Linked DNA regions of Rhodospirillum rubrum ATCC 11170. The protein of the gene in region 2 interacts with the protein of the main gene of each other region in a pairwise test. Links are inferred from orthologs where the notes say so. Each region holds a gene or a part of one and is shown on either strand. Other genes may lie near its edges. The genes, in order: RRU_RS11755 and sufB.

Region 1 (11,350 bases), 360 kb from region 2 along the record:
TGTCACGCGAAAGCGCCTTCAAGGGCCGGAAAGCCCCTTCTTTCTCATCTGGAAGACTGTGAGGGGACCGGCTCCCCCGAACCGATCCCCTCGTATCGGACGGGGGACAAGCCTGCCAGCCCCCCGTCCAATTCCTTAAAGCGAATACTCAGCCAAACTTGAACAGAATGCCATAGCCGCCACGCGGATAGGCCCATTCCAGTTCACCGGTTTCCTGACACACAATGCGACAGGTCCCGCACTCCATGCAACCATCGGGAACAACTTCGACCTTGCCGTTCTCCCCTTCCACGTAGCAGCCGGCGGGGCAGATGTCGACCATCGCCTTCAACTGCTCGGAGGGGACCTTGGACGCATCGATACGGACGTGGGGACAGCCCTCGTCAACCCGATAGCGGTTCTGATACAGCTTTTCTTCGATTTTGTCGCTCATCGCCATGCCCTCGCCACCTTGACGGCGTCGCCCACCAGACCGAGAACACCCCGGGCCTTGCGGAAGCTCCGCACGATGTCTTTTTCCTTGGTCAGCTTATCGACACCATCGACGCGGAAGAAATTCTCCGCCGCCTTGGCCATCAATTCGGGATAGGTCGTCACGAACTGCTTGTTGCGCCACAGGGTGTGGGGAAGGTCCTTATACTTCTTCAGGTCCTTCAGCACGAAGCTTTCCTCAAGCTTCTGGCGATAGAGCGCCAGATTGGCCTCGGTCATCGCCTTGCCTTCGGACTTCAGCGCGATGATCGTTTCCGCCGCCAGCCGCCCGGAGGTGAGCGCCAGATTGGAGCCCTCGCGGTGGGCGGCGTTGAGGAAGTGGGCGGCATCGCCGCAGATCAGCCAGCCGGCGCCGTAAAGCTGGGGCACCGCGTTATAGCCGCCTTCGGGGATCAGATGGGCGGCGTATTCCTTGACCTCGGAGCCCCTGATCAGCGGAGCGATCGAGGGATGGGCCTTGAAGCGTTCAAGCAGCTTGGCCGGACCGATCTTGGTCTCGACGAAATCGGACACGATGCAGCCGATGCCCAGCGAGATGCTCTCGCCATTGGTATAGAGGAAGCCGGTGCCCAACATGCCCGAGGTCACGGTGCCCAGGGCCTCGATGACCACGCCTTCGTCATCGCGCACGTTGAAGCGCTCGTTGATGACCTCGCGCGGCAGGAAGTGCATCTCCTTGACCGCCAGGGCGGCGTGCTCGGGGCTGATCTCGGAGCGGATGCCCGAGCGCTGGCCGACCAGGGCGTTGACGCCGTCGCAGAGGATGACCACCTCGGCATAGACCTCGCCGCCCTCGCGGTCGCAGCGCACGCCCACCACCTTGCCGGCATCGTTGCGGATCAGATCGAGCACGGTGGTCTCGCAGATCACCATCGCCCCGGCGTCGCGGGCCTGACGGTTGAACCACTTGTCGAACTGGGCGCGGATGATGGTGTAGCGGTTGGGCTTTTCCTCGTTGAAGTTCTCGCTGCGGAAATGGCTGCCCACATAGGAGCGGTCATCGAGCATCCACATGCGCTGTTCGATGACGTGGCGTTCCAGCGGCGCGTCATCGCGGAAGCCGGGAATGATCTGCTCGACCGCATTGGCGTACAGAATGGCGCCCTGAACGTTCTTCGACCCGGGATATTCGCCGCGCTCGATCTGCAAGACGTTGAGGCCGGCCTTGGCCAGGGTGTAGGAGGCGGCGTTGCCCGCCATGCCCGCACCGACGATGATTACATCGAAATGCTCTGCCATGATCGTTGATCCTTTCGATCAGCTCGCCATCCGCCGGACCGCGAGGCGCGCTTCGAACGCCTTGGTCAGGGCCGGAAGAATACGGGTCGCGTCGCCGACCAAGCCGTAGTGGGCGAATTCGAAGATCGGCGCGTTGGCGTCGGTATTGATCGCCAGGATCATATCCGCCCCCTCGACGCCCACCCGATGCTGAATGGCCCCCGAAATGCCCGCGGCGATATACAGCTTGGGCCGGATGGTCTTGCCGGTCTGGCCGATCTGGCGATCGGCCGAGATCCAGCCCTTTTGAATGGTCGGCCGCGAGCCGCCGTATTCGGCGCCGAGAACCGCCGCGAGATCGGTGATCAGGCGGAAGTTCCCCGGATTGCCCATGCCCAGACCGCCGGCGACAACGATGTCGGCATAGGCCAGATGGGCTTCCTCGGTCGAGGTATCGGGCACGAAATCAAGGATCTTGGTCACGATGTCGTCTTCGACCATCGACAACTTGAACTCGATGACCCGGCCGGGCTTGGCGTCCCTGCGTTCGGGCATCGCCATCACGCGCGGGCGGATGGTCGCCATCTGCGGGCGGAAGTTCAGGGTGAAGATGGTACAAAGCAAGGTGCCGCCGAAGGTCGGACGGGTCGCCGCCAGACAACGGTCGTCGTCGATGGCCAGTTCGGTGCAATCGGCGGTCAGACCGGTCTTGAGGGTGGTCGCCACCGAGCCGGCCAGATCGCGGCCGAGCGTGCTCGCCCCCAGCAACAAGATCTCGGGCTTATGGGTGTTGACCAGATCGGTCAGCGCCTTCGAATAGGGCTCGTTGCGATAATCCTTGAGCAGCGGCTCGGACACCACATAGGCGAGATCGGCGCCATAGCTCCAGGCGTCGCTGATCGCCTGCTTAAGATCATTGCCGGGCGGGCCCAGGATCACCGCGGCCAGTTGCACGCCCAGCTTGTCGGCCAGCTTGCGGCCCTCGCCCAGCAGTTCCCACGACACGGTGTGGACCTTGCCACGCTCCATCTCGATGAAAACCCAGACGTCCTTATAGGTCTTGAAATGCTCGGACAGCTCTTTTTTGGCGGCGCCACGGCCGGCCGCCGCCGGGGCGGGCTTCTTCTCTTCGCTCATCTCTCGCTCCTCCGTATTACGACGCCGCGGCCAGCTTACGGAGGTCGGTCTCCAGCTTCGGATTGGCGGAAAACAGGGTATCCAGGGTGGCCTGGGCGATCTCGGCATCGGACTTGCCGGCGGTCTCGACCATCTTGGCCTTTTCCTTGCGCGGTTGCGGCGCGAAGACCTTCTTCACCACCGTCGGCGAGCCACGCAAACCGCACAGCGCGATATCATCGACGCCGGCCTGTTGGGCCGACCAGGTGGCGATGGTGGCGCGCGAGGCGCGGAACATGTCGTCCATGGCGCCGCGGCGCAGGGTGTTCGTGCCTTCAAGCATGGTGATCAGGCAAGGCAGCCCGGTGCTTAGCACCTGCACGCCGCCCTCGGCCCGGCGTTCGACGACGATCGAGCGGTTTTCCAGATCGAGCGAGCGGATGGCCGCCACATAGGTCAACTGGTTAAGACCCAGCCGCTTGGCGATCCCCGGCCCGACCTGGGCGGTATCGCCGTCGATCGTCTGCTTGCCGGTGAAGACGATATCGACGGGCTCCTCCTCGCCGATCTTGCGGATCCCGGCGGCCAGGGCATAGGAGGTGGCCAGGGTATCGGACCCGGCGAAGAAACGGTCGGTCAACAGCACGGCGGCATCGGCGCCTAGCCCTAAGGCCTTGCGCAAGCTTTCATCGGCCATGGGCGGACCCATGGTCAGAACGGTCACCTTGCCACCCATTTTGTCACGAAGCCGCAGGGCCTCTTCAAGGGCGAAAAGATCATAGGGGTTGATGATGGTCGGCACGCCCTGGCGCATGATGGTGTTGGTCACCGGATGCACCCGGATTTGCGCGCTGTCGGGAACCTGCTTGATGCAGACAACGATATGCATGGTTTCCTCCGTCGCGGGGCTCCCGGTGGGGGAGCGGAAAAGTCCTCTGCGGGTTATCCCGCCGAACTTCCGTTTTTGGCGTCCTAATCTTTCGAGGGACGGACACATAACGGAAGAATCATACTATATTTGGTTTTTGCGATGCAGCAAATTTCTCTAATAAACTGCAGCAATCCAGACCCGCTCTAAGAACGTGTCTAAGCCTCGGCGCTGGAATTAACTTTCGACTCAGAACGCTCCGCCGCCGCCAGCGGCAGGATGGCATCGAGGCCGACGAAGGCCTTGCCGGCCTCGCTCTGGAAGACCTTGAACAGCTTTTCCGAGCGGGCGTCCGAGGTCAGGAAGTCGGCGTAAGCCCGTTCCAGGCAGCGTTTGTGGGTCTCGCGCGACACGCTTTCGCCGTTTTCCTCGGCGTCGCACGCCTTCAAGTAGGTCTGATACTTCTTCAGGATGTGTAAACGGTTCACCTGAACAACCTTCGGGTTAAATTCGACTCCGAGGAAGCTGAAAAACTCCTCGGCGCTCGACAGACTCCGCAGATCTTCGAGAAAGCGGCTCATCACGGGGCGTCCCTTTGCGCGGGTCAGCTCGCCGCCTGGGGCGGGCGGCTGAAATCAAGGGTTTCGATGGCCTCGGCCACCGAGCGGGTTTCGTCGAAGAAGCGGCGCAGATCGGCGTCCGTCGGCGGGCGCTTGGTCGCCCCGGCATGGAGGCGGACGCGCGCCAGCATGGCCCGCGCCTGGGCCTCTCCGGGGGCCAGCCCCAGGGCGTTGCAGGCGTGAACGATGCTGGCGACGCCCGAATGCTTGCCCAGAACCAGACGATGGCAACGCCCGAGATCGGCGGGGGACAACGCCTCGTAATTCTTGGGATCGCGCAGCAGGCCGCTGACATGGATCCCCGATTCATGGGTGAAGATCGCCTCGCCGACGATCGGCTTGTTCGCCGGAACCGGCCGCCCCGAGGCCTCGGCCACCAGTTTGGAGACCGCCGCCAGGGCCATCGGCGCGATGCCGGTATGGCGGCCATACAGATTGCGGCAGGCCATCACCACCTCTTCAAGGGGGGCGTTGCCGGCCCGCTCGCCCAGGCCATTGACGGTGGTCGAAACATGGGTGGCCCCGCCAAGCACGGCGCCCAGGGAATTCGCCGTCGCCAGCCCCAGATCATCGTGGGCATGGATTTCCAGTTCCAGGCCGCTGGCGGCGCGCAGGCGCTTGAACATCTGCAAGGTGGTGAAGGGATCCATGATCCCCAGGGTATCGGCGAAGCGGAAGCGCCGGGCGCCGCTGGCTTCGGCGCGTTCGATCACCCGAAGCAGGAACTCGGGATCGGCGCGGCTGGAATCCTCGCCGCCCAGGGCGACCTCCAGCCCCTTTTCCAGGGCGGTCTTGATCATGGTCTCCAGATGGGCGAGCACCCAGCCGCGATCGCGGCCCAGCTTGCCCTTGATCTGCTGGTCGGAAACCGGGATCGACAGATTGACCATATCGACGCCGCAGGCCGCCGCCGCGTCAAGGTCGGTCATATGCATGCGGCACCAGGCGATCGGCCGGCTGGCCTCGCATTGGGCGACGACGGCGCGGATCGACTCCTGCTCCTCGGGCCCCATGGCCGGGATGCCGACTTCCATCTCGGGCACGCCGGCGCGCTCCAGGGCCTTGGCGATCGCCACCTTTTCGCCCAGGGTGAAGATCACCCCGGCGGTCTGCTCGCCGTCGCGCAGCGTGGTATCGTTGACGATGACCGATGACCAATCCATCTTCCGATCCTCCCCGCCCGTCCGCCTCAGGCCAAGGCCGCGGTGGCGGCAGCGGCGGCTTTGACCGGGGGCTGACCGGCCCAGGGCACGGCATGGGCGGGGATGACCCGCACCGGGCGGCCCACGGCCTCCATCAGCTTTTGCTGGATCCCCGACAGCGTGATGCTGGAAAGCTGGCAGCCGACACAGGCGCCGGTCAGCGTGACGAAGATCTTGTGATCTTCGATGCGCACCAACTCGATATCGCCATTATCGCGGCGCAGACGCGGCCGGATCACCGTTTCCAGGACTTCGGCCACCTTGGCTTCAAACGCCTGCTGGGACATGGCATCACTCCTAAAAAAATAAAGACGGGGGAAAAGCCCGGAGGCCGCTCAACAGGTCGCGGCGGAAAACGACTTGCCGCAGCTGCAGGTGTTGAGCGCATTGGGGTTGTCGAAGACGAAGCCCGACGCGGTGCCGCTGTCGACGAAATCGACCCGGGCGCCATCCAGCAAAGGCAAGCTTTGCGGATCGACGAAGACCTTGGCCTCGCCCAGATCGATCACGGCGTCGTCGTCCTGGGCCCGGGCCTCCAGACCCATGCGGTAGACGACGCCGGCGCAGCCGCCGGTCGAGACCATCAGGCGAAGGCCCGTGGCGGCTTCGGGGGATCGGCCAACCACCTTACGCACGGCGGCGGCGGCACTCTCGGTCCATGTCATCATCGGCAGCACCCTCCTTTCCGGGAGAAGATCAAGGGTGCCTTTCCTTAAGCAATCACCGTGCCATTTATTTAAAGCTTTGATTTAGCTTTGATATCCCAATTTCCTCCCCTGGCGCCTTTCCGACATTTGCGTGACATCCCGGGCAGGCGCCGTACTTTGTCGGAAAGCCGACAGGGTCGGCCCCAGGGCTTTTCCCGCACCGATCGGCGGGGCAGCGGGGCGGTTGTCACACGCTCTCCGGCTATGGCGCCGTCGATCGCGATCCGTTGTTTCCAACCTCGGCGGCCGTCCCCGAAGACGACTCGATTCGTCCCCAGATACCGCTTGGCCGCTAGGACCGGACCGACGAGATCGCCCAGACCGTCGCCTTCCCGCGCTCCGAAGGGGCGGCCCATATCACCGGCCAAAACATCCGCGTTGAGGACGGTCTGGCACACGGTCTTTGACCTGTTCGTCGGATTTCCGCCCGCGAAAAGTGTAAAGACCGCATCTCTTCTGTGGAAAAGCCGTTATGATGGGCCAAACTTCGGGCGGTTGCCCCACCGTCCATCAGGCGCCAACCAAACGGAAACGAACCATGGATCAGAATTCCGCCATCACCCTCGCCGTCTTCATCGGTATTTGCATGCTCACCGCGCTGTCCGGCGCCTTCTTCCGCCCCGGAAAGTGGTATCAGACCATCCGCAAACCCTCGTGGAACCCGCCCGACAAGGTTTTCGGGCCGGTTTGGGGCATTCTCTACATCATGATCGCCGTCGCCGGCTGGCTGGTGTGGATGACGGCGCCCTTCAGCGAGACCATGATCCTGCCGATGACCATCTTCGGCGTGCAGTTGGTCATGAACTTCCTGTGGTCGGGGCTGTTCTTCGGCGCCAAGCGCATCGATCTCGCCCTGCTGGAGGTCAGCTTCCTGTGGATCTCGGTGATCGAACTGATCCTGGCCTTCCTGCCGATCCATCCTCTGGCGGGCTATCTGCTGATCCCCTATGCGCTGTGGGTCAGCTTCGCCGCCTTCCTCAACCTCGTCATCTACCGCTTGAACCGCAAGCCGACGCCGGTCGCCGAACCCGCCGTCTGACGCGCCGCGCCTAACAGGAAGGGGGGCGCCACCTAGCCCCCCTCCCCGCCCCTCGCCTCACCGGGTCGCCGAGCGCCGTCCCCCCTCGTCATCGCCCACTGAGGCGGCCGCCGGACGGGCCGGCAAAATAGCCCGCTGAAGCGCCCGCGAGGCCGGATGCTCAAAGCGCTGAGCCCCGGTCACCGGGGCCTCCTCAACGATCTTCCCCTCGTCAAGCACGATCACCCGCTGGCAAAAGCGTTCGACCAGCCGCAGGTCGTGGGTGACGAACAGATAAGCCATCCCGGTTTGGCGCTGGAGATCCTTGAGCAAATCGATCATCTGGATCTGCAGCATCAGATCAAGGTTCGAGACCGCCTCGTCGAGCACCAGCAAGCGGGGTCCGGGCGCCAGGGCCCGGGCGATGCAAACCCTTTGCAACTGGCCACCGCTCATCTGCTGCGGCAGTTTATCGGCATCCTCGGGCGTCAGACCGACCTGACGCAATAAGGCGTCCCGGCGGGCGGCGCGCCCGGCGTCATCAAGCGTCGTTAAATGGCGCAACGGCTCGCCGATGATCCGCCCCACCCGGTGGCGGGGATTGACCGCCCCCAGGCTATCTTGAAACACCATTTGAACCGCGCCGCGAAAGGCCCGCCACTCGGCGCGCGAAAAGCCGCCAAGCGGCCGGCCGCGAAAGGCGATCGTGCCGTGATCGGGCTTTTCCAGGCCAAGCAGCAGACGGGCCAGGGTGCTTTTCCCCGAACCGCTGCGCCCGAGCAGGGCCACGGTCTCGCCCTCCGACAGGGTTACCGTCGCCTCGCTCAGCACCGTCTTCGCCGGCGATCGACCAACCAACGAGACCGTCCGATAGCTTTTGCTGGCCGCCCTGGCCGTCAACAAAGGACTCACGCTACGCCCTCCAGGCCATAAAGCGACAGATGGGCCGCGACCAGGGCCCGGGTGGCGTCGTGACGGGGCCGGTGGAAGATCTCGCCGACCGGCCCGCTCTCGACGATGCGTCCCTGGGCCATCACCGCCACATCATCGGCCAGCCGGGCGACGACGCCCATGTCGTGGGTGACGATCAGCAGGCCAAGGCCGCGCTCGGCGACCACCCCTTCGAGCAAGGACAGCACCCGGGCCTGCACGACCAGATCAAGATCGGTGGTCGGCTCGTCGGCGAACAGAAACGGCGCCTCGGTCAGCAAAGCCAGGGCGATCATCATGCGCTGAAGCATGCCGCCGCTCATCTCGAAGGCGTGCAGCCCAAGAACCCGCCCGGGATCTTCCAGGCCAACCCCCTCAAGCGCTTGAAGAAGAACCGCCTCGGAGCGCCGGTCATGGCGTCCCAGCGCCTTCAGGGTTTCAACGCCGTGAGCGCGCATGGTCCGCACCGGATTGAAGGCGCTGCGCGGGTTTTGCATGATCGAGGCCACATGGCGGCCCTTGAGGCCGGCCAAAGCCTGCTCCTCGCCATCAAGCAGCACCCTGCCCGACAGGCGGCGCACACCGGCCGGCAACACGTCGAGCGCCCCGGCGCAGGTCAGCGATTTGCCCGAGCCGCTGGCCCCGACCAGGGCGAGGATCCGACCGCGCCGCACCTCGAGGCCGACCCCCTCCACCAGCATCAGGGGATGGGCGCCGAGGGTGGCGATCGTCAGACCCTCGATCCTCAGACCATCGTTTCTCAATGTCCATGCTCCGCGCAGAGGTGCGGATCAAGACGATCGCGCAGGGCGTCCCCAAGCAGGTTGAAGGTCATGACGCTGACGAAAAGCGCCACTCCGGGCCAGACCATCAGCATCGGCTGGGTCCAGACGAACTGGCGGGCGTCGTTGATCATCACCCCCCATTCGGCCATCGGCGGGGCGACCCCCAATCCCAGGAACGACAGGCCGGCGACATGGAGCATCATGTGGCCGATATCGAGACTGGCCAGCACCAGAAGCTGCGAGGCGGTGGCGGGCAGCAGATGCTCGACGAAGATCGAGACCCGCCCCGCCCCCGACAGCCGCGCCGCCAGGATGAAATCGCGCTCGCGCAGCGACAAAACGATGCCGCGCACGATGCGGGCGTACCAAGCCCAATGGGACAAGGCGATGGCGATGATGACATTGGTCAGCCCGCTGCCCAGCACGCCAACCATGAACAACGACAGCACCAGGGTGGGAAAGGTCAGGAAGACATCGGTGACGCGCATGATCGCCTGATCGGCGCGCCCGCCCAGGACCCCGGCGGCGCCGCCCACGGCGATCCCCATCGCCAGCACCAGGGCGAGGCACAGGGCGACCGAGCCCAGCGAGACGCCGGCCCCGGCGAGCAGCCGCAAAAAGATGTCGCGGCCCAGGTGATCGGTGCCCAGCCAATGCTCCCAAGACGGCGGCCGCAAGCGCGCCGCGAGGTCGATGGCATTGGCATCGCCGGGAAGCAGAGATTGGCCGACGATGGCGCTGGCGATCAGGGCGACCAGCACCAGAAGGGCCAAGCGCAGGCTCCAGCTTCGGCCGATGGGCAGGCGGGCGAGCCACCCCCGGAGCGGGGCGGCGTCTGGCGGGCGATGCCCCTGCTGGCAATCAGGCATGGTCATTGGGCCCCCTCCGCCGCCAGCCGGATGCGCGGATCGGCCCAGGCATAGACGATATCGACGATCAGATTGCAAAGAACGAAGATCAGCACCATCAGCAGCGTGAAACACTGGATGACCGGATAATCGCGGTTGAAGATGGCGGAGACCGCAAAGCGGCCAACCCCCGGCCAGCCGAAAATGCTTTCAATGACCAGGGTGCCGCCGATCAGTTCGCCAACGTGCATGCCCGTCGCCGTGATGATCGGCAGCAGGGCGTTGCGCAGGATATGGGCGCGTTCCACCTTGGCCGCCGACAGGCCGCGCAGGCGGGCGTAATAGACGTGACGCTGCCCGGACACCTCGAGCATGCTGGCGCGCAGCAGCCGGGCGTTGATCGATAGCGACATGAAGGCGATGGCGACGGCGGGCATGATCATATGCTCCGCCCCGCCCCGCCCCATCGCCGGCAGCCAGCCAAGCTCGACCGAAAACACCAGCACCAGCAGGAAGCCCAGCCAGAAATTGGGCATCGAGACGCCGAGAAAGGCGACGCCGCGAACGATCTGGTCGGGTAAGGCGTCGCGCCGCCGCGCCGCCCACATCCCCAAAGGGATCGACAGGCCCAGGGTCAGCGCCAGGGCCACCCCGGCCAAGTGCAAGGTGGCGGGCAGATAATGCAAAAGATCGGGCAGAACCGGCCGCCCGGTGGCGTAGGACACGCCGAAATCCAGATGCAGGGCCTTGTTCAGCCAAACCCAATACTGAACCGCCAGCGGCTGATCGAGCCCCAGCCTCTGGCGGGTCTCGGCCAGGGCCTGGACGGTCGGCGGAATGCGCGATAGCCGCAGGTAATCCATCGCCGGATCGCTGGGCCCCAGGCGCAGCATCAGGAAGATGACCAGCGAGGCGCCGAGCAACATGGGAACGAGCAGCGCCAAGCGCTTGAGAACGAAAGAGACCATAACGATCACGGCGCCAGGGGAACGAGGTTTTCGAAGGGGATCTCGCTCGACATCGCCCCGAACGACAAGGGCCCCACCGCCTTCTTGGCCAGGGCGATCGCCGTGACATGGGTCAGCGGCAGATAGACCGCCTGATCATGCAGGCGGGTCAGGATCTTGGTGTACAGCGCCTGACGCTCCGTCTCGTCGGTGGTGACCAGAACCCGCGAGATCGTCGCGTCGATCTCGGCCTTGTCGGGCAGGCCACGTTGGGCCTGATAATCGGCATGGGAGGGCACGCGCATCGAACTGACGAAGGCATGGGGATCGAAGGGGGCGCCCCAGGTGGAATTGAAGATCATGCCGAAGCGACCATCATGCTGGCGCGAAAAGACGCTGCTTTCCTCCTCGCCGACAAGAACGGCCCCGACACCGATCTTGCGCAGATCCCCCTGGACGATTTCCGCCATCGATTTGGCGACCGCGTCGGTGCCGACGAAGACGAGATCGATGAGCAGCGGCTTGCCGTCCTTGCTGCGCAGGTCGCTTCCCGCCTCGAAACGCCAGTTCGCCGCCTCGAGCAAGGCGGCCGCCCGCGC
Region 2 (11,347 bases):
GTCGTCCTTCCGCCACCGCCCCGGCCCGCCGATCGGCCCGGGAAAGAAAAATTTTGGGCGCGAGAGGCGACATTGGGGGCGGATCCGCCATTAAATGCTTGAAATCCCGGCGCGGGGATCTTATCCAAAGAGTACCAATTTAGTCCTGATAGCCGAGGGGTCCGCCCGGGCATGTTCCGCATTAACAAGCTCACCGATTACGCCGTCGTCCTTTTGGTCGACATGGCCCGGACCGACAAGGTCAGGGCGGCCCAGCAAATCGCTTGCGATACCGGCGTGCCGTTGCCGACGGTCGCCAAGGTGATGAAGGCCTTGGTGCGCGGCAATCTGGTGATCTCCCAGCGCGGGGCGACGGGGGGCTATGGCCTTGCCCGCCCGGCCTGCGAGATCACGGTGGCCGACATGATCCAGGCGCTGGAGGGGCCGGTAGCTTTGACGGCCTGCGTCGAAACCACCGATGACGCCTGCGGATTGGAAACCCTCTGCCCGATGCATGGTCACTGGAATCGGGTCAACAAGCGGGTTGAAGAGGCCTTGCGCACGGTCAGTCTGGCGGAAATGGCCAGCGGACCGATCGAGGCCTTCGGTCTTCCCTTGGCCGAGCGCCGGGCGGCGCTGGCCCGCAGCCTGTCCTGACGGTCCCCGGACCCGCTCCCTTTGACGTCCGATCTGTGAAAGAAACAGCCATGGTAGCCACACAGAATACGGTTGATACGGTCCGCGAGGCCACCGAGGCCTATAAATACGGCTTCGTCACCGACATCGCGGTCGATATCGCGCCCAAGGGGCTGAACGAGGATATCGTCCGGCTGATTTCGGCCAAGAAAGGCGAACCGGAGTGGATGCTGGAGTGGCGGCTGAAGGCCTTTCGCCATTGGCTGACCCTGACCGAACCCGATTGGGCCAAGGTCAGCTATCCGCCGATCGATTACCAGGATGTCCATTACTACGCCGCCCCCAAGCTGAGCGAGGGGCCCAAAAGCCTCGACGAGGTCGATCCCGAACTGCTTGAAACCTATGCCAAGCTGGGCATTCCGCTGAAGGAGCAGGAGCTGCTGGCCGGGGTGGTGGCGGTTGACGCGGTGTTCGACAGCGTTTCCGTGGCCACCACCTATAAGAAGAAGCTCGGGCAGATGGGGGTGATCTTCTGCTCGATTTCGGAAGCCATCCGCGAGCACCCCGAATTGGTGCGCAAATACCTTGGCTCGGTGGTGCCCTATTCGGACAATTATTTCGCCACCCTGAACTGCGCGGTCTTCACCGATGGCTCGTTCGTCTATGTTCCCAAGGGCCTGCGCTGCCCGATGGAGCTGTCGACCTACTTCCGCATCAACGAGCGCAATACCGGACAGTTCGAGCGCACGCTGATCGTTTGCGACGACGGGGCCTATGTGTCCTATCTGGAAGGCTGCACCGCCCCGCAGCGCGATGAGAACCAGCTTCATGCCGCCGTCGTCGAACTGGTCGCCCTCGATGACGCCCAGATCAAATATTCGACGGTGCAGAACTGGTATCCCGGCGATAAGAACGGCAAGGGCGGCATCTTCAATTTCGTCACCAAGCGCGGCGCCTGCCGGGGCAAGAATTCGAAGATCTCGTGGACCCAGGTGGAGACCGGTTCGGCGGTGACCTGGAAATATCCAAGCTGCATCCTGCAGGGCGATAATTCGATGGGCGAGTTCTATTCGGTCGCCATCACCAACAATGCCCAGCAGGCCGATACCGGCACCAAGATGATCCATATCGGCCGCAACACCCGCTCGCGGATCATCTCCAAAGGCATCGCCGCCGGCCGTTCCGACCAGACCTATCGCGGGTTGGTGCGTATGCTGCCCAAGGCGGAAGGGGCGCGCAATTTCACCCAATGCGACAGCCTGCTGATCGGCGATCGCTGCGGCGCCCATACGGTGCCCTATATCGAAAGCCGCAATCCGACGGCCAAGGTCGAGCACGAGGCGACGACCAGCCGCATCGGCGACGACCAGCTTTTCTATTGTCTGCAGCGCGGCATCGCCGAGGAAGACGCCGTGGCGCTGATCGTCAACGGCTTCTGCAAGGAGGTGCTGCAGACCCTGCCGATGGAATTCGCCGTCGAGGCCCAGAAGCTGGTGAGCATCAGCCTTGAAGGCAGCGTCGGCTAAGCGCCGCCGCGCCGATCGCCCACCCCGATGATGACACTGTCGAAGACCGAAAAGGACCGCGCCATGGCGCTGCTGGAAATCAAGGACCTTCATGCCCGGGTCGAGGACGAAGCCTCCGGTCGGGGCGAGGGCGCCTATCGGGAGATCCTGAAGGGGCTGTCGCTGACCATCAATCCCGGCGAGGTTCATGCCATCATGGGCCCCAATGGCGCGGGCAAGAGCACGCTTTCCAGCGTCATCACTGGCAAGCCCGGGTATGAGATGACGGCGGGCAGCCTGATTTATCAGGGCCGCGATCTTTGCGCCCTGGAACCCCATGAGCGCGCCTGCGAAGGGATCTTCCTGGCCTTCCAATATCCGGTGGAGATCCCCGGGGTCGGCTTCACCACCTTCCTCAAGACCGCGATCAACGCCCGACGCAAGTATTTCGGCCAGGAGGACATCGATGCGATGGACTTCCTCAAGCTGATGAAATCCAAGACCAAGCTGCTGGGCATCGCCGACGACATGATGAAGCGTCCGGTCAATGTCGGTTTCTCGGGCGGCGAGAAGAAGCGGGCCGAGATTTTGCAAATGGCGATGCTCGAACCGACGTTGATGATCCTGGACGAGATGGATTCAGGGCTCGACATCGACGCCCTGCGCATCGCCGCCCAGGGGGTGAACGACATGCGCTCGCCCGATCGCGCCATCTTGTGCATCACCCATTACCAGCGGCTTCTTGATTACATCGTGCCCGATTTCGTCCACGTCCTGGCCGATGGCAAGATCGTCAAGTCCGGGGGCAAGGACCTCGCCCTGGAACTTGAGGAAAAGGGTTACGCCGAATTCGTCGCCCGGGCCGCCTGAGGGGGACCGTGCTCCCGCCCCAGACCGCCAAGACCCAAGGACGCGCACCGATGACATTGCCCCAAACCCAGCCCTTCCTCGATACCCTGGCGCCCGCGTCTTACGCGGACGGGGGGGATGGCGACGGGAAACCCGGCTGGCTTGACGATCTGCGTCAGGCCGGTCTGGACATCTACCGGCGCCAGGGGCTGCCCACGCCGCGGGTGGAGGCCTGGAAGTACACCAATCTGGGTGGGCTGACCAAGATCGCCTTCAAGCCCGAGCCGGCGCCGGTGACCCTGGATCCCGGGCGTCTGCCGCTTGATCGCGTTCTGGCGCTTGACGCCCACAAGCTGGTCTTCGTCAACGGCCGGCTTGATCGGACGCTCTCGGACGCGGGGGATCTTCCGGCCGGGCTGCGGGTCAGCGGCCTTGCCGCGCTGCTGGCCGAGGATCCGGCGCGGATCGAACCGCTGCTGGGCAAGGGCGCGGCCCTTGACGATCTGCCGCTGGCCGCGCTCAACACTGGCATGATCGCCGATGGCATGGTGATCGAGGTCGCCGAGGATGCGGTGATCGAGCGGCCGCTGCATGTGATCGCCGTTTCGGCGGCGCTTGACGGCCCAATGGTGTTCTATCCGCGCCTGCTGGTGGTGGTCGGCGCCCGCGCCCGTCTGGTTCTGGCCGAAAGCCATGTCGGCCTGCCCGATCATCCGGCCTTTTCCAATGGGGTCAGCGAGATCTCGTTGGGCGAGGGCGCCCAGTTGTCCCATTACCGCCTGATCGACGGCGCCGCCGATGGCTATCTGGTTGGCACCACCCTGGTCGAGGTCGGGGTGCGGGCCGGTTATGAAAGTTTCACCCTGGAACTGGGCGGCCGGCTGACCCGCAATGAAATCCGCGTCACCCTGGCCGGCGAAGAGGGGCAGGCTCGGGTCAGCGGCGGTTATGCGGTGCGCGCCGGCCAGCATCTCGACAATACGGTGCTGATTGACCATGCCCAACCGGGCGCCACCTCGCGCCAGTTGTTCAAGGGCGTGCTCGACGAGACCGGCAAGGCGGTGTTCCAGGGCAAGATCCTGGTGCGGCGCGGCGCCCAGAAGACCGATGGCCAGCAATTGCACAAGGCCTTGTTGCTGTCGCGCGGCGCCGAGGTCGATACCAAGCCCGAGCTTGAGATCTATGCCGACGACGTGGTCTGTGGCCACGGCGCCACCGCCGGCGAAATGGACGCCGACCAGCTTTTCTATCTTCAGGCGCGAGGCCTGGACGAGGCGACCGCCCGCGCCCTGCTGGTGGAAGCCTTTCTGGAAGACGTCGTCGGCGAAGTCGGCGATCTGCCGGTGCGCGCGGCGATGATCGCCAAGGTGCGCGATTGGCAGCGCGCCCGTGACGGCGCGGTGTGGAGCGAGTAGGGGGAACGCGATGATGGCGAGCAGCACGGCGGCGCGCGAGCCGCACCCAGGCGACGACAGCCCTTATGACGTGGAGGCGATCCGCGCCGATTTTCCAATCTTCGGCACCCAGGTCCATGGGCAGCCGCTGATCTATCTCGATAGCGGCGCCTCGGCCCAGAAGCCGCGCGCCGTGATCGATGCCATGCGTTTGATGTATGAGGGCGAATACGCCAACGTCCATCGCGGCGCCTATTGGCTGTCGGAGCGGTCGACCACGCGCTACGAGGAAGCCCGCCAGACCGTGCGCGGCTTCATCAACGCCGCCCGGTCGGAGGAGGTGGTCTTCACCATGGGGGCGACCGACGCCATCAATCTGGTCGCCTATAGCTTCGGCCGGGGTCTGCTCCAGGCCGGCGATGAGATCATCATCAGCGCCCTTGAGCACCATTCCAACATCGTGCCCTGGCAGATCCTGCGCGACGAGCGCGGCATCGTGTTGAAGGTCTGCCCGATCACCGATGCCGGCGACCTTGATCTTGGCGCCCTGGAAACGCTGCTTGGCCCGCGCACCAAGCTGGTGGCGATGGCCCATACCTCGAATGTTCTGGGCACCATCTTGCCGGTCGAGACCATCATCAAGATGGCCCATGGCGTTGGCGCCCGGGTGCTGCTTGACGGCTGTCAGGCCGTCGTTCACACCGCCGTCGACGTTCAGGCGCTCGATGTCGATTTCTATGCCTTTTCCGGCCACAAGCTGTATGGCCCGACCGGCATCGGCGTGCTCTACGCCAAGCACGAGTTGCTCGAGGCCATGCCGCCCTTCCGCGGCGGCGGCGACATGATCGCCAGCGTGAGCTTTGAGCACTCGGTCTGGGCCGAGCCGCCGGCCAAATTCGAGGCGGGAACGCCGCCGATCGTCCAGGCGGTCGGGCTGGCCAGCGCCATCGACTATGTCTCGGCCATCGGCCTTGCGCGCATCGCCCGCCACGAGGCCGATCTGCTGAACTATGCCACCCAGAAGATGACGGTCCTTCCCGGGCTGACCATCCATGGCACCTCGACCCGCAAGGCAGCGGTGATCTCGTTCACCATGGATTGCGCCCATCCCCACGATATGGCGACCCTGCTCGATCGCTCGGGCGTGTGCATCCGGGTCGGCCATCATTGCGCCCAGCCGCTGATGGCGCGTCTGGGCGTCAGCGCGACGGCGCGGGCCTCTTTCGCCCTGTACAACACCCGCGCCGATGTCGACGCCTTCGTCAAGGCGCTGGAGAAGGTTCGCGCCTTCTTCGCCTGACCGGGCGCGTGGTTTGGTTTTCGTCTATCCGACCTTAGGAAAAGAGCCCTGACATGATGCCTCCCTATGCCATGCCGGCCGCCATGATGGATCCCCCCGAGGAGGGGGCCATCGCGCATGCCGGATCCCCCCTGGTCGAGGGGATGACCCCGGCGAGCCGTGATGCCGTGATCGACTCACTCCAAGAGATCTATGATCCCGAGATCCCGGTGAATATCTACGACCTCGGTCTTATCTATGAGATCGAGATCGATGACCACGGCGACTGCAAGATCCTGATGACCCTGACCGCCCCGGCCTGTCCGGTGGCGGGGACCCTTCCCGGAGAAACCGCGGAAAAGGTCGCCACCCTTGAAGGGATCGGCCGGGTCGAGGTCAATTTGACCTGGGAACCGCCGTGGACGCCCGAGCGTATGTCCGAGGTCGCCCGCGTCGCCCTCGATATGTTTTAATCCAAGGCTTAGCCGCCAGGAGGTCCCCCATGGCTCTTCCCCCGCCGATCACCTTGACCGAGGCCGCCGTGGCCCGCATCAAGGCCCTGATGGCGCGCGCCGACAAGCCGGTCGCCGGTCTGCGGGTCGGAGTCTCGACCAAGGGTTGTTCGGGGCTTTCCTATAAGATCGACTACGCCGAGGATGGACCGCGCCCCTTCGAAGAGGTGGTCAGCCAGGATGGGGCGACGGTCTTTCTGGAGTCCAACGCCGTGATGTTCCTGATCGGCAGCCAGATGGACTTTAAACAAGACAAGCTGAGCGCCACCTTCTCGTTTGCCAATCCCAACGAGAAGGCGCGCTGCGGCTGCGGCGAGAGCTTTTCCGTTTGACGGGCGCGGGGGCGGCCGTTTGAAGAAGGATAAAGCGCTAGCATAAGGGGCCCGGCGTGATCGATACGACGACGATGATGCTGGTGCTTGGACTGGGCAATCTGCTGTTTGGTCTGACCATGGCCGCCTACCGCCAGCCCGCCGCCGATCATCGGGTGATGCGGCTGTGGATCGCCGCCCAGGTTTTGAAGGGGATCGGCACCCTTCTTGTCACGCTGCGCGGCGAGGTCGGACTGAGTTTGAGCATCTTCGGCGGCAACTCGCTGATCTTCATCGGCTATGGCCTGGAGGTCGCCGCCTATCGCGCCTATGCCAAGCGCCCCAATGCCGATGCCTTGCTGCCCTTGCTGATCGTCGGCTATCTGGTGCTGTTCAATGGCGCGGCGGGGATCACCCCGCCCGATGCGCCCCGCAATCATCTGTTTTTCCTGTCCTCGGCGATGCTCGCCAGTCTGGGCTTTCTAAACTGCTGGTTCTTGCTGCGGGCCAAGCGCCCGCCCTCGCCGGTCAAGACCTTGTTGATCTCCAGCAATGCCCTTCTGGGCTTGGCGGCCGTGGGGCGGGCGGTGGGCAGCCTGCTCGCCGGGCCGCTGTCGCCCTTCGCCAATTCGCCGACCCATCTGGTGGTCTATGGTTTGGCCTATGCCTTCATGATCACCAACGGCTTTGGCTTTCTTCTGTTGGTCAAGGAGGATACCGACGCCGCCTTGCGACGGCTGGCCGATACGGACCAGATGACCGGTCTGGCCAACCGCCGGCACTTCCTGACGGCAAGCCAGGAGGCCTGGAAACTGGCCGGGCGGCTGGGGCGGCCGACGGCGCTGATGATGTTCGATGTCGATCATTTCAAGCAGGTCAACGATAGTCAGGGTCATGCCGCCGGCGATGCGGCGCTGGTCGATCTGGCGCGGAACGTTCGCGAGGTCCTGCGCGATATCGATATTTTCGGGCGCATGGGCGGCGAGGAATTCGCCATCACCCTGCCGGGCTGCGATCTGGTGGCGGCGGCCGTGATCGCCGAGCGCGTCCGCCGCGCCGTGGCCGAGAGCCGGGGCGAGGGGCCAGCGATCACCATCAGCCTGGGACTGACGATTCTGGTCGCCGGAGAGCCTTTTGACACGGCGCTGAAGCGCGCCGACCACGGCCTGTACCAAGCCAAGGCGGCTGGCCGCAACCGGGTATGCTGCGTTCCCGCTCCCCAGGGCTTGGCCAGCGTGGAGGCCGAAGCACCGATTTCCCTGGCGGGGTAGAGGTTGGCCATCAAAAACCCAAAAGTGTTTTTCTTGGGAGAATTGAAGCCCCCCCCGAAACCTGGGACGGAGAAGGAAAACGTAAGACCCCAAAAAATCATCCCTGTCGCCACCCAAGAGATGATCGCCCCGCTGGATCTCACCGGACGGCTGTTCACCCTGGACGCCCTGCACTGTCAAAAAACCTTCGAGATCGCACGGCAGGCGGGCAATCATCTGCTGGTCCAGGCGAAGATCAACCAATTCCCCCCTGTTTGACGCGGCCTCGGCTATTGCGGCCACTGCGCCCACCGTCGACACGACATTCTCGCGCGGAAACGGCCGATCCCGTCAGAAGGATCGCACCGTCGAGGTCTTCCCCGCCGCCGACCTTCCGGCCTCCACCTGGGCCATCGCCATCCACGAGCATTGGGGGATCGAGAACCGCAACCATTGGGTCCGCGATGTCACCTGCGGCGAGGGTGCAAGCCGCATCCGCGACGACCTGGGCATCATGGCCCGTGCCCGTAGTTTCGCCCTCAACTTCCTTCGCAAAAACGGCATTACCAACGTTGCGCAGGCCCTCTGGGCGGGGAGCCTCAACCTCGATTATATCCTGGCATATGACGCATCTGACCAACGTTGAATAGCCCTGGGTAAACCTCCTGGCTGCCATGTTAGCGCTCGTAGTTAATCCGTGATCTCCTCTTCTTTCAGATTTAGACGGAAAGTGTCGCTAGCGGTTCTTCCAACATAAGTAGTCAGCGCGTAATTAGCCGTTCCTCCAATGATAGCCCCGATTCCGAACGGAATCACTTTGGCCGCAGCTTTCTGAGTGAACGAAATGCCGATCTTCGCGAACAATTCCTTGATGATCTGAAGCGTAGGGCCCTTCAAATACTGCTGCAACATGCGCACACCGGCCTTGCTGGCGATTTTAGTGGCGCCGGCAGACCCCATCTGCTCCAGAGAGCCGTATAGCGCGATGATGTAGGACATGTGCTTGGCATCTTCGTTGGACATCTTACCGTTAATAGCTACCGCTAGGCACATGGTCATGTCGATCTGCAGCTTCATGCACACCGAGATATCCGCCAGTCCTCCACCCACAACGCTCACCACAGTGCCGATACCGGGAATTACCCCCGGAAGGGCAGTGGCTGCGCCAGACGTCGCAGCCAACTTTGAATAGCGGCTAATGACTTTATCGACGACTGCGTCCTTGATCTTTTCTTCCGTTGCGGACGGGGCGGAGTCCCGTGCCTGCCGTTCGTACTGGGCGACCAGTTCACGGGCATCTTGCGGGCTGATGGCGATGGCCTCCACCATCTTCATCAATGAAGAGCTACTTTCGTCTTTTCCTGTGGTCATGCTAGATTCCATTCAAGGGATGAATTATCCGCAGCCTGTTAGGGCCGAGCACTGATGCGAAGAGTGATATAGTTGACATCAAAATAATATTGCACCAATTGTCTTGCGTTGTGAGGTGATCTGAGGTTTTTGATTGTGTCCCGTTGCGTGGTTGCCGTTTGATCTCCGGGAAGTTTGTCCGGAGTAATCAAGCCACCGCGACGGGCGGCAGGCTTAAGAGGGGATCATCGCCCAAAGAGGCGACGGATTCCAGGGGCATGTAACGAGCGCGCTGTACCGCCCACTCGTCGTTTTGCTCCAGCAAGATCGCTCCGATCAGGCGGGTGATGGCGGCTTCGTTGGGGAAGATGCCGACGACGTCCGTGCGGCGCTTGATCTCGGCGTTGAGGCGTTCGATGGGATTGGTTCTGTGCATCTTGGTCCGATGCTCCTTGGGAAAGGCCCTGTCGCCAAGACATCAGTTCTCTGCCTCATCGAGCAAAGCGGCAAGCTTTGGGGTCTTGGGAGGCAGTTGGTCAGCGACCTGCCGCTATTGCGCCCGAGCCAAGGCCTCGTCGTTTTGGGCGAAAGCGGTCCCGATAAAGGCGGCAACGATGCGCCGACCGCTTTTCCCAGCGTGAGAGAGGGCTGTGCGCATGAAATGCACACGGCAGCGCTGCCATGTGGCGCAAAAGACCTTGGAAATGGCGGCCTTGATGCCTTCGTGGGCGTCCGAGATCACTAATTTGACGTTTTTCAGGCCTCTTCAGTTCAGTTTGCGCAGGAAATCCGTCCAAAAAAGTTCCGCTTCCGAGAGGCCGATATCCATGCCCAAGACTTCGCGCCGCCTCTCAGCGTTGACCGCGATGGCGATGGTCACGGCAACAGAGACGGTCCGATTGTCCTGACGGACCTTCACGTACGTGGCGTGGCTCCAGAGCGTGGGCCAGTCTCCCTAGATCGGGGGTCGGCCAAGGAAGGCCTTCACGCGCTCGTCGATGGCGGTGCACAGGCGGCTGATCTGGCTTTTAGCCCCCCTGCCACGTGATGAGATACGATCGTTTTTCGTCCTGGTCTGAGAGACTGGCTGCTCTTGAGACCGCCATTGAGATTGACCTCGGCTTCGTGAAGTTTCCAATCCTCGGCGAGGGGTCGTTTACGCGCCGCATCGGCGGCACGGTTGCCCGGGCACTTCGATCAACATCGACCGATCTAGTCCGACCAAAATCCGCAGCGTGCGAATGGCTCGTCCCTTCCCCAAACAGCCAGCCGAAACCGCCCGATCCCCGCGATCAACGGGGAAACGGCGGCTTTGACAGCGCGATCGGAAAGGCGGGCCGCGACAGGCCCGATGGCTTAATTGGTTCCGAAGGTCAGGAAGGTATCGACGTCAAGGACGACCAGAAGTTCGCCGTCAAGGCGGACGACGCCGCGCGAGATGGCGCGCCAGCGCGGATCAAGTGTGGTCGGATTGGCTTCGATGCGGGCGACGGGCAGGGTTTGCACATTGCCCACCGAATCGACCATCAGGCTGTAAAGCTCGTTGCCCAGTTCGACGGTGACGCACATCACCGGGCCGCCGGTCTTCTTGGCCTTGAGGCCCAGGCGCTTGCGCACCTCGATGACGGTGACGATACGGCCGCGCAGGTTGATCGCCCCGGCAACTTCCGGGGGCGCCAGCGGAATGCGGGCGATCTTCTCGGGGATCAGGATGTCCTGGACCCGTTCGACGGGAATGCCGAAAAGCTGCTTTTCGACGTAGATGGTGACGAATACCTGTTCATCCACGGTCGACAGGGCGTTGGCCCCCTTGACGGTGGTCAGGGATCGGCTATCGCCGGCCGCTGTGAGCTGATTCATGTCGGTCCCTCGACTCGGTTAACCCGCACCGTTGTCCTGCCGGAAGCCGGGCAAACCCCGCTTGTTGATTTATAGGCCTAGCCCCCCGGCGCGGCAAGTGCTGCTTGCGTGTTCGGCCTCAGGCAAAGGGCCTATGCCATAAGTCTGGTCAGGGCGATGACGTAGAGCGATAGGGCCAAGGCGCAGACCACGGTGAAGCCGCCGTTGTCGCGCGCCCCGAAAGCCGCCGCCCCCACCGGCCGGCCCGGCGCGGTGGCGACCCGCGCCGAAAGCGCCACCGCCGCGGTAAACGGCGACGAGGCGGCCATCAGCGCCCACGACCCGCTATAAGTGACGGCCATCACCGGAGCGGGCAGGCCAAGACTCTCGGGCGAGGGGATGGCGGCGGCCAGCAGCGAGATCGCCAGCACCGGGCTCATGCC

The links.
Region 1: the proteins of sufB (region 2) and RRU_RS11755 interact in binary tests that used the Escherichia coli proteins (3 or more experiments, as listed by UniProt). The link is inferred for Rhodospirillum rubrum ATCC 11170 from one-to-one orthologs.

The regions. Positions count from the first base shown.
Region 1 is NC_007643.1:2,624,801-2,636,150, forward strand. What follows is about bases 4,519-7,356. They hold RRU_RS11755 (HesB/IscA family protein), read right to left. Parts: upstream 6,185-7,356; coding sequence 5,852-6,184; downstream 4,519-5,851. Other genes in these bases: nifV (homocitrate synthase), read right to left, coding at 4,519-5,477; RRU_RS11750 (NifU family protein), read right to left, coding at 5,504-5,803; RRU_RS11760 (TspO/MBR family protein), read left to right, coding at 6,762-7,262; nikE (nickel import ATP-binding protein NikE), read right to left, coding at 7,320-7,356. Also shown: RRU_RS11720 (ferredoxin family protein), read right to left, coding at 149-439; RRU_RS11725 (FAD-dependent oxidoreductase), read right to left, coding at 430-1,731; RRU_RS11730 (electron transfer flavoprotein subunit alpha/FixB family protein), read right to left, coding at 1,750-2,847; RRU_RS11735 (electron transfer flavoprotein subunit beta/FixA family protein), read right to left, coding at 2,864-3,715; nitrogenase-stabilizing/protective protein NifW, read right to left, coding at 3,913-4,275; more of nifV, read right to left, coding at 4,299-4,518; more of nikE, read right to left, coding at 7,357-8,153; RRU_RS11770 (nickel import ATP-binding protein NikD), read right to left, coding at 8,150-8,935; nickel ABC transporter permease subunit NikC, read right to left, coding at 8,932-9,831; nickel ABC transporter permease subunit NikB, read right to left, coding at 9,828-10,772; nikA (nickel ABC transporter substrate-binding protein), read right to left, coding at 10,778-11,350. UniProt on the Escherichia coli protein: Member of gene cluster sufABCDSE that mediates iron-sulfur cluster assembly under oxidative stress and iron limitation conditions.
Region 2 is NC_007643.1:2,983,013-2,994,359, reverse strand. Bases 79-2,913 are described here. They hold sufB (Fe-S cluster assembly protein SufB), read left to right. Parts: upstream 79-686; coding sequence 687-2,141; downstream 2,142-2,913. Other genes in these bases: sufC (Fe-S cluster assembly ATPase SufC), read left to right, coding at 2,169-2,913; RRU_RS13300 (SUF system Fe-S cluster assembly regulator), read left to right, coding at 172-636. Outside these bases: more of sufC, read left to right, coding at 2,914-2,990; Fe-S cluster assembly protein SufD, read left to right, coding at 3,041-4,384; RRU_RS13280 (aminotransferase class V-fold PLP-dependent enzyme), read left to right, coding at 4,395-5,663; RRU_RS13275 (SUF system Fe-S cluster assembly protein), read left to right, coding at 5,717-6,115; RRU_RS13270 (HesB/IscA family protein), read left to right, coding at 6,145-6,486; RRU_RS13265 (GGDEF domain-containing protein), read left to right, coding at 6,543-7,736; RRU_RS13260 (hypothetical protein), read left to right, coding at 7,740-7,994; RRU_RS13255 (EcsC family protein), read right to left, coding at 8,406-9,086; RRU_RS13245 (chemotaxis protein CheW), read right to left, coding at 10,422-10,925; RRU_RS13240 (hypothetical protein), read right to left, coding at 11,057-11,347. UniProt on the Escherichia coli protein: The SufBCD complex acts synergistically with SufE to stimulate the cysteine desulfurase activity of SufS. The SufBCD complex contributes to the assembly or repair of oxygen-labile iron-sulfur clusters under oxidative stress.